3 regions of the Kitasatospora sp. NPDC096204 genome follow, and region 3 is predicted to be linked to each of the others. Evidence: riboswitches for the same ligand, from Rfam matches in the RefSeq annotation. Region 3 holds a riboswitch; each other region holds the start of a gene.
What was found. Region 3 has a riboswitch for S-adenosylmethionine ahead of thrC (threonine synthase). Riboswitches for the same ligand answer to the same signal wherever they lie in the genome.

Region 1 (3,226 bases), on a different contig from region 3:
TACTCGGTGACCGGCGGCTACAACCTGGTGGCGATGGTGCGGGTGCGTCGGCACGACGACCTGGCCGAGGTCATCCCGGGCCGGCTCAACAAGGTCCCGGGCGTGGCCCACACCGAGACCCAGATCGCCTTCCGCACCTACTCCCAGCACGACCTGGAGGCCGCCTTCGCCCTCGGTCTGGACGAGTAGCGGTCAGCCCTCGCGCCGAGAGTCCGCGACGCAACGCCCGCCCTCGTTGCGGTAGTTCCACGCCGCACCGTCCGTGACCAGCTCCCGGACGGCGGTCAGGAAGCGGTCGACGTGCTCGTCCGGCGTCCCGGCGCCGAAGCTCACCCGGATCGCGTTCAGGCTGCGCTCGCCCGGCAGCGAGGGCTCGGGCGCCCCGCACTCGGACGGCGCGACGTCCTCGTCCCCGAGCAGCGTGCGCACCAGCGGGTGGGCGCAGAACAGGCCGTCGCGCACCCCGATGCCGTACTCGGCCGAGAGCGCGGCCGAGAAGTGCGAGCTGTTCCAGCCCCGGACGACGAAGGACAGCACGCCCACCCGGGCGGAGTCGGCCCCGAACAGGTTCAGCACCTTGACCTGCGGGATCTCGGCCAGCCCGGCCGTCAGCCGGGCGACCAGCTGCCGCTCACGGGCCTCCAGCGCGTCGAAGCCGGCCTCGGTCAGCGCCCGGCAGGCCGAGGCGATCGCGTAGGCGCCGATGACGTTCGGCGAGCCGGCCTCGTGCCGGGCCGGGCCGGTGTGCCACTGCACGGCCACCGAGCCGTCGGCCTCCCGGGCCACCGTCCGGGTCGCCCCGCCGCCGGCCAGGTACGGCTCGGCCTCGTCCAGCCAGTCCGCCCGGCCGGCCAGCACCCCGGCGCCGAACGGCGCGTAGATCTTGTGGCCGGAGAAGGCGATCCAGTCGACGTCCAGTTCGCGTACCGAGACCCGGTGGTGCGGCGCCAGCTGGGCGGCGTCCAGCACCACCCGGGCGCCGTGCCGGTGCGCGGTCCCGGTCAGCTCGGCGACCGGCCACAGCTCGCCGGTCACGTTGGAGGCGCCGGTGACGCAGAGCAGCTTGGGGCCCTCGGGCGCCTCGGCGAGCGCGGCGTCCAGCGCGGCCACCGCCTCGGCCCGCGAGCGCGGCGCCCGCAGGTAGGTGACGTCCAGTCCGGCGTGCGCCCAGGGCAGCAGCGAGGCGTGGTGCTCGGTCTCGAAGGCGAACACCCGGGTGCCGGCCGGAACGGCGGCGGCCAGCAGGTTGAGCGAGTCGGTGGTGGCCCGGGTGAAGACCACCTGGTCGCCCTCGCGCAGGTCGAGGAACTCGCCGACGGTGCGGCGGCTCTGCTCGAACAGGTCGGTGGACAGCTGGGAGAGGTACCCGGCCCCGCGGTGGACGCTGCCGTAGTACGGCGCGTAGGCGGCGACGTCGTCCCACACCCGCTGGAGCGCCGGCGAGCTGGCCGCGTAGTCGAGTGCCGCGTAGCCGACCTTCTCACCGCTGGCGAGCGGGACCTGGACGTCGGTGCCGAGGACGGCGAGCGGGGCGGCGCAGATGTCGGTGGCGATGGGGGACATGAGGATGCACTCCTTCACGGGGCAAGGGACCCCGGGAGTGTCATTCGTCCGGCGTCCGCGCTTGTCGCACGGACGGCTTGCCGTGACGACCCGGTCCTCACCCAGGGCACCCCGCCACGGACGGAGGGTTGCCGGACAGCAAGCTGGGGCTTCGCGCTGTCACTCATGACCTGGCGAAGACTCTAGGCCGCGCCCATCGGGCGGTCAAACGGGCGTCCGGCATCCGGACAGCGCGAGGGGCCCGCGGGAGGAATTCCCACAGGCCCCTCAACTGCCGTGTCAGCTCCGGCTGGTGGCCTCCGACCAACGCCGCAGCAGGTCCTGGGCCGCGCCGGAGTCGATCGCCCTGGCGGCCCGCTCCATGCCGGCCGCCAGCTGCTCGGTGAGCGGTGCGTCGCTCAGGTCGAGCGCGACCAGCGCCGCCGCCGTGTTCAGCAGGACGGCGTCCCGGACCGGCCCGTGCTCCCCCGCCAGCAGTCGCCGCGCGACCTCCGCGTTGTACGAGGCGTCGGCCCCGCGCAGCGCCTCGATGCCGACCAGCTCGATGCCGACGTCCCGCGGGTCGAAGGCGGTCCGGGTGACCACCCCGTCGCGCACCAGCCAGACCTGCGAGGTGGTGGTGATGGTCAGCTCGTCCAGCCCGTCGTCGCCGCGGAAGACCAGCGCCGTCGCACCCCGCTCGGCCAGCACCCCGGCGATCAGTCCGGCCAGCCGGGTGTCGAAGCAGCCGATGGCGTGCGCGGTGACCTTGGCCGGGTTGGTCAGCGGGCCGAGGATGTTGAAGGAGGTCGGCACCCCGAGGTCGCGCCGCGCGGTGGCGGCGTGCCGCATCGAGGGGTGGAACTTCGCCGCGAAGCAGAAGGTGAGCCCGACCTCCTCGGCCACCTCGGCGACCCGCCGGGCGGAGAGGTCCAGCGCCACCCCGAGCTTCTCCAGCACGTCCGAGGAGCCGCTGCTCGAGGAGGCCGACCGGTTGCCGTGCTTGACCACCTTGGCGCCGGCGGCCGCCGCGACGATCGCGGACATGGTGGAGATGTTGACGGTCTTCGCCCGGTCGCCGCCGGTGCCGACGATGTCCACCGCCGGGCCGGGGATGTCCAGCGGCTCGGCGTGCGCGTACATCGCGTCGACCAGGCCGCCGATCTCCTCGACCGACTCGCCCTTGGCCCGCAGCGCGATCATGAACCCGGCCACCTGTACGGGGGACGCCTCGCCGCTCATGATCCGGTCCATCGCCCACGCGGTGGACGAGCGGTCGAGGTCCTGCCCCTGCAACAGTGCCGCCAGGAGGTCCGGCCAGGTGCGGACCACCTGCGCGGGGTCGCTACCGCCGTTCGCAGGGTTCACGTTCACCATGGCTGACTCCAGCTGTTGTCGGTTCCCCACTCCGGGGGGACGTCCGTACGGATGGAGCCAGCCTATCGAGCGGAGCCTGCGCTTCTACCCCTGTCTTTTCCAGTTGCCGGGGCCGCCCTCAGCGGACGGCCGGAGTCCGCTTGGCCAGTCGTGCCCGCAGCAGGGTGGCCGCCGCCTCGGCCAGCGCCACCGGCTCCACCGGGTGGGAGATGGCCGCGTCGGCCCGGCTCCAGGCGGCGAGCCAGGAGTCCTGCGGCCGGCCGATCAGCACCAGCACCGGCGGGCAGCCGTAGATCTCGTCCTTGAG
Region 2 (3,226 bases), on a different contig from region 3:
TCTCCCGCGAGGGCGTGCGGATGGGCGGGCACGCCCGGGCCGAGCTGCAGCGCGCCCGCGACCGGGCCGAGTGTTACGCCCGGGTCGCCCGCGACCTCGCCGACGCCACCGGCGTCCGCCCGATCCGGGACCTCCCCCTGGCCGGCTACTACCCGCCGGACCTGCCCCGGCCGCTGGGCGGACTCAGCCTCGTCAGCCCCACCGAGGCGACGCTCTGGCAGGCCGTCAACCGGCTGGTCACCGACCACCCGGTGGAGTCCGTCGAGATCACCCTGCTCGGCGAGCGGCCCCGGCACACCGCCGTCACCCTGCGCTGGCCGGCCGAGGACCCGCTGCTCGACCCCTGGTACCAGGTACGGGTCGCCACCGCCGCCCTCACCGGCGACCTCGCCACCGTCCCCGTCCGCCCCTACCTGGCCGCCGACGAACACGTGGAATGCCTGATCGCCCTCGCCGAGGAGGGGCTCGCGCGCACCTTCCTGGCCGGCGACGTGATCGACGTGGCCCAGCTCGCCGGACAGCCCTTCGACCCCGCCGAGACCGCCGCGGTCCTCGCCGCCTACCGGCTCGCCCCGGAGGCCGCCGCCCTGCTCGACCTCGCCGCCGAGCACGTGCCGCTCGGCTCCCTGCGGGACGTGCGCACCGTCCTGGAGGCCGAGGTCGCCCCCGAACTCCGCCGCCGCCGGACCCTCGCCCGCGCCCACCGGCCGCGCCAGGGGACGCTGTTGCGCCACGGCACCCTGCTGCGCCGCACCGTCATCCGGCACCAGTGGGACGAGGCCCTGCTGCTCCCGGCCGGCGGCGCCACCCTGCTGCTCACCCCGGTCGCCGACTACCTGCTCGGCGCCGAGGGCACCCGGCCGACGGCGCCCGAACGCGCCGCCGCCCTGGCCGCGCTGCGGGCCTGGGACACCACCGCCCCCGGCGGCCCGGACCCGGCCCCGTGCACCGGCCTGTCGGAGCCGCGCCACCGCTGAGCGGGCGCACCGGCCCGCCGTCGACGGTGGGGGGGCTTGGCAGCGGGCCCGGAGAGTCTTGTATCGTTCTTCGCGAATCATCCAGAGGGGTGGAGGGACCGGCCCTACGAAGCCCCGGCAACTCCCCGTTCGACCCGGCGTCCGAAGTACGCGCCGTGCCGTCCGGGATCAGTGCCAACTCCGGCCTGTCGCCAATGTGGCGCGGGAAAGATGAGGAGACACGGTGCTCTCTGTGCTGTCCTTCGCCCGGGCGCTTCCCGCCCCGGCGCTTTCGCGTACCCGTCTCGTGCCCGGCGCAGGCAATCGGCCGACTTCCGCGGCCCGTCCTCGCTGACCACCCCCGGCTCCCCGCGAGGAGCCGCCGGGAGCAGCGCCGACCCGCTGCTCCCGGGCCTTGAGACTGGAGTACCCCCACCCATGGAGAACACGAGCGGCGTCGGCGTGCTCGACAAGGTCACCTCGATCCTCGGGATCCTGGAGGCGGGCCCCGCCACCCTCGGCGGCCTCGTCGCGGCCACCGGCATGGCCCGCCCCACCGCCCACCGGCTGGCCGTCGCACTCGAACACCACCGCCTGGTCAGCCGGGACGTGAACGGCCGGTTCATGCTCGGCCCCCGGGTCGGCGAGCTCGCCTCGGCCGCCGGCGAGGACCGTTTGCTGGCCGCGGCCGGCTCGGTCCTGACCCAGCTGCGGGACCTCACCGGCGAGAGCGCCCAGCTCTACCGACGGCAGGGCGAGGTGCGGATCTGCGTGGCCGCCGCCGAGCGCCTCACCGGCCTGCGGGACACCGTCCCGGTGGGCATCACCCTCCCCATGAAGGTCGGCTCCGCCGCCCAGGTCCTGCTCGCCTGGGAGGAGCCCGAGCGCCTCCACCGCGGGCTGCAGGGCGCCCGTTTCACCGCCACCGCCCTGAGCGGCGTACGGCGCCGGGGCTGGGCGCAGTCCGTCGGCGAGCGCGAACTCGGGGTCGCCTCCGTCTCCGCGCCCGTCCGCGGCCAGTCCAACCGGGTGGTGGCCGCCGTCTCGGTCTCAGGACCGATCGAACGGCTCACCCGCCACCCCGGCGCCCAGCTCTCCCAGGCCGTCGTCGAGGCGGGCCGCCGCCTCACCGAGGCCCTGCGCCACGCCTGACGGGATGGGGGACCCGGACCAGGGTCCCCCATCCCGGCCGGGGTGCCGCCGCCCCATCCCGGCCGGGGTGCCGCCGCCCCGGGTTCAGGCCCGGGACAGCAGCACGGCGCGGGAGGGCCGGGGGATCCGGCTGATCACCGCGCCGATCAGCGTGCCGATCGACACCCCGAAGACCGCCGAGACGGCCGCCAGGACCGACTGGGCCCCGTTCCCGACCTCTATCTGCGCGGTGTTCAACAGACCGAAGGAGCCCGGCACCACGATCCAGAACGCGGGGAGGTAGAGCACCTGCCAGAGCGGACCGCCCGGCAGCCAGTGCACCAGGGTGGCCGCGACCGCGGCGGCGACCGCCCCGGCCAGGCCGCCTATCGCCGCGCCGTGCACCGACCCCACCGCCACCTGGGCGGTGACGCTGACCGCGATCACGGCGACGATCCACGGGATGGCCGAGGGCGGCGTGTGGACGTTGACCACCACTCCGGCCACCGCGATCGCCAGCCCCAGCGCGATCACCCACCAGGTGGGCTTGGCGACCTGGACGTTGGCCAGCGCGGTGGCCGGCATGCCGATCGCCGTCGCGGCCGCGGCCACCCCGGCGAGGAACAGCGCCAGCTGGACCGCGCCGGACACCAGCCGGGCGGTGCCCGCGCTGGCCGCGCCCGCGGCGATCTCGGACAACCCGGTGACCAGCAGCCCGCCCGGCAGCAGGATCGCCAGGGTGGCCACGATCGTCCGCAGCGGGCCGTCCAGCAGCGAGGCCCGCGCGAGTGCCAGGACCAGCAGGGCGACCAGGAAGCCGGCCGTGACGGGCAGCAGCGGCCGCAGGTACGGCAGCCGTCGGGCGAGCACGGTCAGCCCCACCACGATCAGCGAGCCGAGCCCGGCCGCCAGCACGTTCGCCGCCGCCGGCTGGAGGAAGAGGCAGACCCCCACGCCGACCGGCAGCGCCCCGAGATCCGCCACCCACGCGGGCCAGCGGGCCGGTGCCCGCCGGATCCGGTCCAGTTCGGCCAGCGCCCGGGGCCCGTCGAGCTCGCCCGCCCGCAGCCGGTGCACCAGGTGGAGGACGTCGGCCGTCTGCTCGAACCGCAGCGCGCCGCCGACCGGCTGGAACCTGG
Region 3 (3,226 bases):
ATGATCGAGATGCTGGCGCCGTCCCCGATCTCGGTCGCCAGGCCCTCGGCGAAGCGCACGTCGTCGTCGTTCACGTACACGTTCACGAAGCGGCGCAGCTTGCCCGTGTCGTCCAGGATGCGGGCCGAGATGCCCGCGTGGTTCTTCTCCAGGTCGGCGACGACCTCGGCCAGGGTGGCGCCCTCGGCGGTCACCTCTGCGGCGCCGGAGGTGTAGGTGCGCAGGATGGTGGGGATGCGGACGTTGGCGCTCATGACTTCTCCTTGCGGGGGGCGGGTGGTTCAGGCGGACACGAGGCCGGCGGCGCGGAACGAGTCCAGCGTCGGGCGGATGACGGCGGTCATCCCGGCGTCGGAGACGGCGTCCAGGGTCTTCAGGCCGTCGCCGGTGTTGATCGCGACGGTCTCCTTCGACGGGTCCAGCTGCCCGGTCTCGACCAGCTTCTTCAGCACGCCGACGGTCACCCCGCCCGCGGTCTCGGCGAAGATCCCCTCGGTCCGCGCCAGCAGCCGGATCGCCGCCACGACCTCGGCGTCCGTGACGTCCTCCACCGCGCCACCGGTGCGGCGGGCGATGTCCAGCACGTACGGGCCGTCGGCCGGGTTGCCGATCGCCAGCGACTTGGCGATGGTGTCCGGCTTGACCGGCTTGATCACGTCCCGGCCGGCCTTGAACGCGGCCGACACCGGCGAGCAGCCCTCGGCCTGGGCGCCGAAGATCCGGTACGGCCGGTCCTCGACCAGCCCCAGCTTGATCAGCTCCTGGAGACCCTTGTCGATCTTCGTCAGCTGGGAGCCCGAGGCGATCGGGATCACGATCTGCTCCGGCAGCCGCCAGCCGAGCTGCTCGCAGATCTCGTACGCCAGCGTCTTGGAGCCCTCGCCGTAGTACGGCCGGAGGTTCACGTTGACGAAGCCCCAGCCCTCGCCGGCCGGGTCGCCGATCAGCTCCGAGCAGAAGCGGTTCACGTCGTCGTAGTTGCCCTCGATGCCGACCAGCTCACCGCCGTACACCCCGGCCATGACGACCTTGCCCTGCTCCAGGTCGTGCGGGATGAACACGCAGGACCGGAACCCGGCCCGGGCCGCCGCCGCCCCCACCGCGCCGGCCAGGTTGCCGGTGGAGGAGCAGGACAGCGTGGTGTAGCCGAACGCCCGGGCCGCCTCGATCGCACACGCGACCACCCGGTCCTTGAAGGAGTGCGTCGGGTTCCCGGAGTCGTCCTTGACGTGCAGCTGGGCGGTGAACCCGAGCTCCCGGCCCAGGTTGTCCGCCTTCACCAGCGGGGTCCACCCCGGGTTCAGGTTCGGCTTCGAGGCCACGTCGGCCGGAACGGGCAGCAGCGGCGCGTACCGCCAGATGGACGCCGGACCGGCCTCGATCCGCTTGCGCAGCTCCTCGGCGCCCTCGCTGCCGAACTCGTAGGCGATCTCCAGCGGGCCGAAGCACTCCAGGCAGGCGAAGCTGGGGCCGAGCGGGAAGCGGGTGCCGCACTCGCGACAGGACAGCGCGGCGGCGGGGCCGAGGTCGACGGAAACGGGTGCGGCGGTGTCGATAGCCATGATGGCGAGGCCTCTCTCCTCATCTTCCCCGTGACGCGGTCGCGCACGGGCCGGAATTGGCACCTGTCCCGCCTGGGCCTGTCGACGACAGCCGCGCGAGAAGGTTGCCGGGACGTCAACGGGCCGTTCCCTCAGTCCCTCTGGATGAGCTTGTGAAATTGTGGTGCTGCTCAACGGCGACCCCGGCGTGCAAAGGTCCGACCGCTGTACGAAGACTGTATCCGAAGGCGTCAATCCTGAACGGGACCGTCCGCCACGCGAGATGACAGATTCCACCGACCCCGCCGAGGAGACCTCCGTGCCCGCCGAACCGACCCCCGAGCTCCTCCCGCAGGCGGCGTCCTGGCTCCACCGCCGCTCCTGGAGCGCGGCCGACCGGCCGGTCCACACCCTCCTCGCCGCCAAGGAACGCACCGGCCGCACCGTCAGCGTGGTCCTCCCCGCCCTGGACGAGGAGGCCACCGTCGGCGACATCGTCCGCACCGTCCGCCGCGAGTTGATGGAACGCCTCCCGCTCGTCGACGAACTCGTCGTCGTCGACTCCGGCTCCACCGACGCCACCGCCGCCGTCGCCGCCGAGGCCGGCGCCCGGGTGGAACACCGCGACCGGATCCTCCCCCGGCTGCCCGCCGTCCCCGGCAAGGGCGAGGTGCTCTGGCGCTCCCTGCTGGTCACCCGCGGCGACATCGTCTGCTTCGTCGACGCCGACCTGCGCGAGTTCGACCCGGCCTTCGTCTCCGGCATCGTCGGCCCGCTGCTCACCGACGAGTCCATCCAGCTGGTCAAGGCCATGTACGACCGCCCGCTGGAGTCGGAGGGCGCCGTCCTGCCCGCCGGCGGCGGCCGGGTCACCGAACTCGTCGCCCGCCCCCTGCTCAACCTCCACTGGCCGGAACTCGCCGGCTTCGTCCAGCCGCTCGGCGGCGAGTACGCGGCCCGCCGCTCACTGCTCGAACGGCTGCCCTTCCCCACCGGCTACGGCGTCGAACTCGGCCTGCTGGTCGACGCCCTGGAAGTGGCCGGCCTCGACGCCCTGGCCCAGGTGGACGTCGGAGTCCGGCACCACCGCCACCAGGACGGCCAGGCCCTCGGCCGGATGGCCGCCACCATCTACCGGACCGCCCTGGAACGCCTCGACCGCACGCACCGCCTCAAGGCCTCCGCCGACCTCGTCCACCCCCACCTCACCCAGTTCACCCGCGACCCGGAAACCCGCGCCTTCACCGCGCACACCCACCCGGTGACCGCCCTGGAACGCCCCCCGATGCACACCGTCCCGGAATACGCCGCCCGTCACTGACGGGTTTGCCACGCCGAGCCCCCGGCAAGATGCCAACCATGGGCGATCTCACGACCAACCGTTCGAACGCGACCGGCACCGCCCCCGTCCTGGTGGCCTCCAACCGGGGACCGGTGTCCTTCAGCACCTCCGACGACGGCACGCTGACCCTGCGGCGGGGCGGTGGCGGCCTGGTCTCCGGCCTCTCCGCGATCGAGGACCCGAACGCCGTCTGGGTCTGCGCCGCCCTCGACGACTCCGACCGCAGAGCCGCCGCCGAGGCCCCCCGCGGCCGCCTCGACCTGGCCGGCCACGAGGTCGGCGGCCAGGCCGTACGGATGCTGGACCTGGACCCGCAGACCTTCGCCCGCGCCTACAACGGCGT

Region 1: another riboswitch for S-adenosylmethionine. It lies ahead of ACIQ87_RS12635 (aminotransferase class V-fold PLP-dependent enzyme); the one in region 3 lies ahead of thrC (threonine synthase).
Region 2: another riboswitch for S-adenosylmethionine. It lies ahead of ACIQ87_RS00560 (IclR family transcriptional regulator); the one in region 3 lies ahead of thrC (threonine synthase).

The regions. Positions count from the first base shown of each region.
Region 1 is NZ_JBIWFT010000009.1:174,056-177,281, forward strand. It holds gene ACIQ87_RS12630 (Lrp/AsnC family transcriptional regulator) at 1-189, shown strand, start outside; gene ACIQ87_RS12635 (aminotransferase class V-fold PLP-dependent enzyme) at 193-1,563, opposite strand; SAM riboswitch class IV at 1,616-1,734, opposite strand; gene trpD (anthranilate phosphoribosyltransferase) at 1,843-2,919, opposite strand; gene ACIQ87_RS12645 (hypothetical protein) at 3,038-3,226, opposite strand, start outside.
Region 2 is NZ_JBIWFT010000001.1:167,501-170,726, forward strand. It holds gene ACIQ87_RS00555 (hypothetical protein) at 1-977, shown strand, start outside; SAM riboswitch class I at 1,052-1,194, shown strand; gene ACIQ87_RS00560 (IclR family transcriptional regulator) at 1,395-2,108, shown strand; gene ACIQ87_RS00565 (threonine/serine exporter family protein) at 2,193-3,226, opposite strand, start outside.
Region 3 is NZ_JBIWFT010000012.1:71,457-74,682, reverse strand. It holds gene ACIQ87_RS15545 (MoaD/ThiS family protein) at 1-254, opposite strand, end outside; gene thrC (threonine synthase) at 282-1,562, opposite strand; SAM riboswitch class I at 1,579-1,713, opposite strand; gene ACIQ87_RS15535 (glucosyl-3-phosphoglycerate synthase) at 1,825-2,862, shown strand; gene ACIQ87_RS15530 (trehalose-6-phosphate synthase) at 2,901-3,226, shown strand, end outside.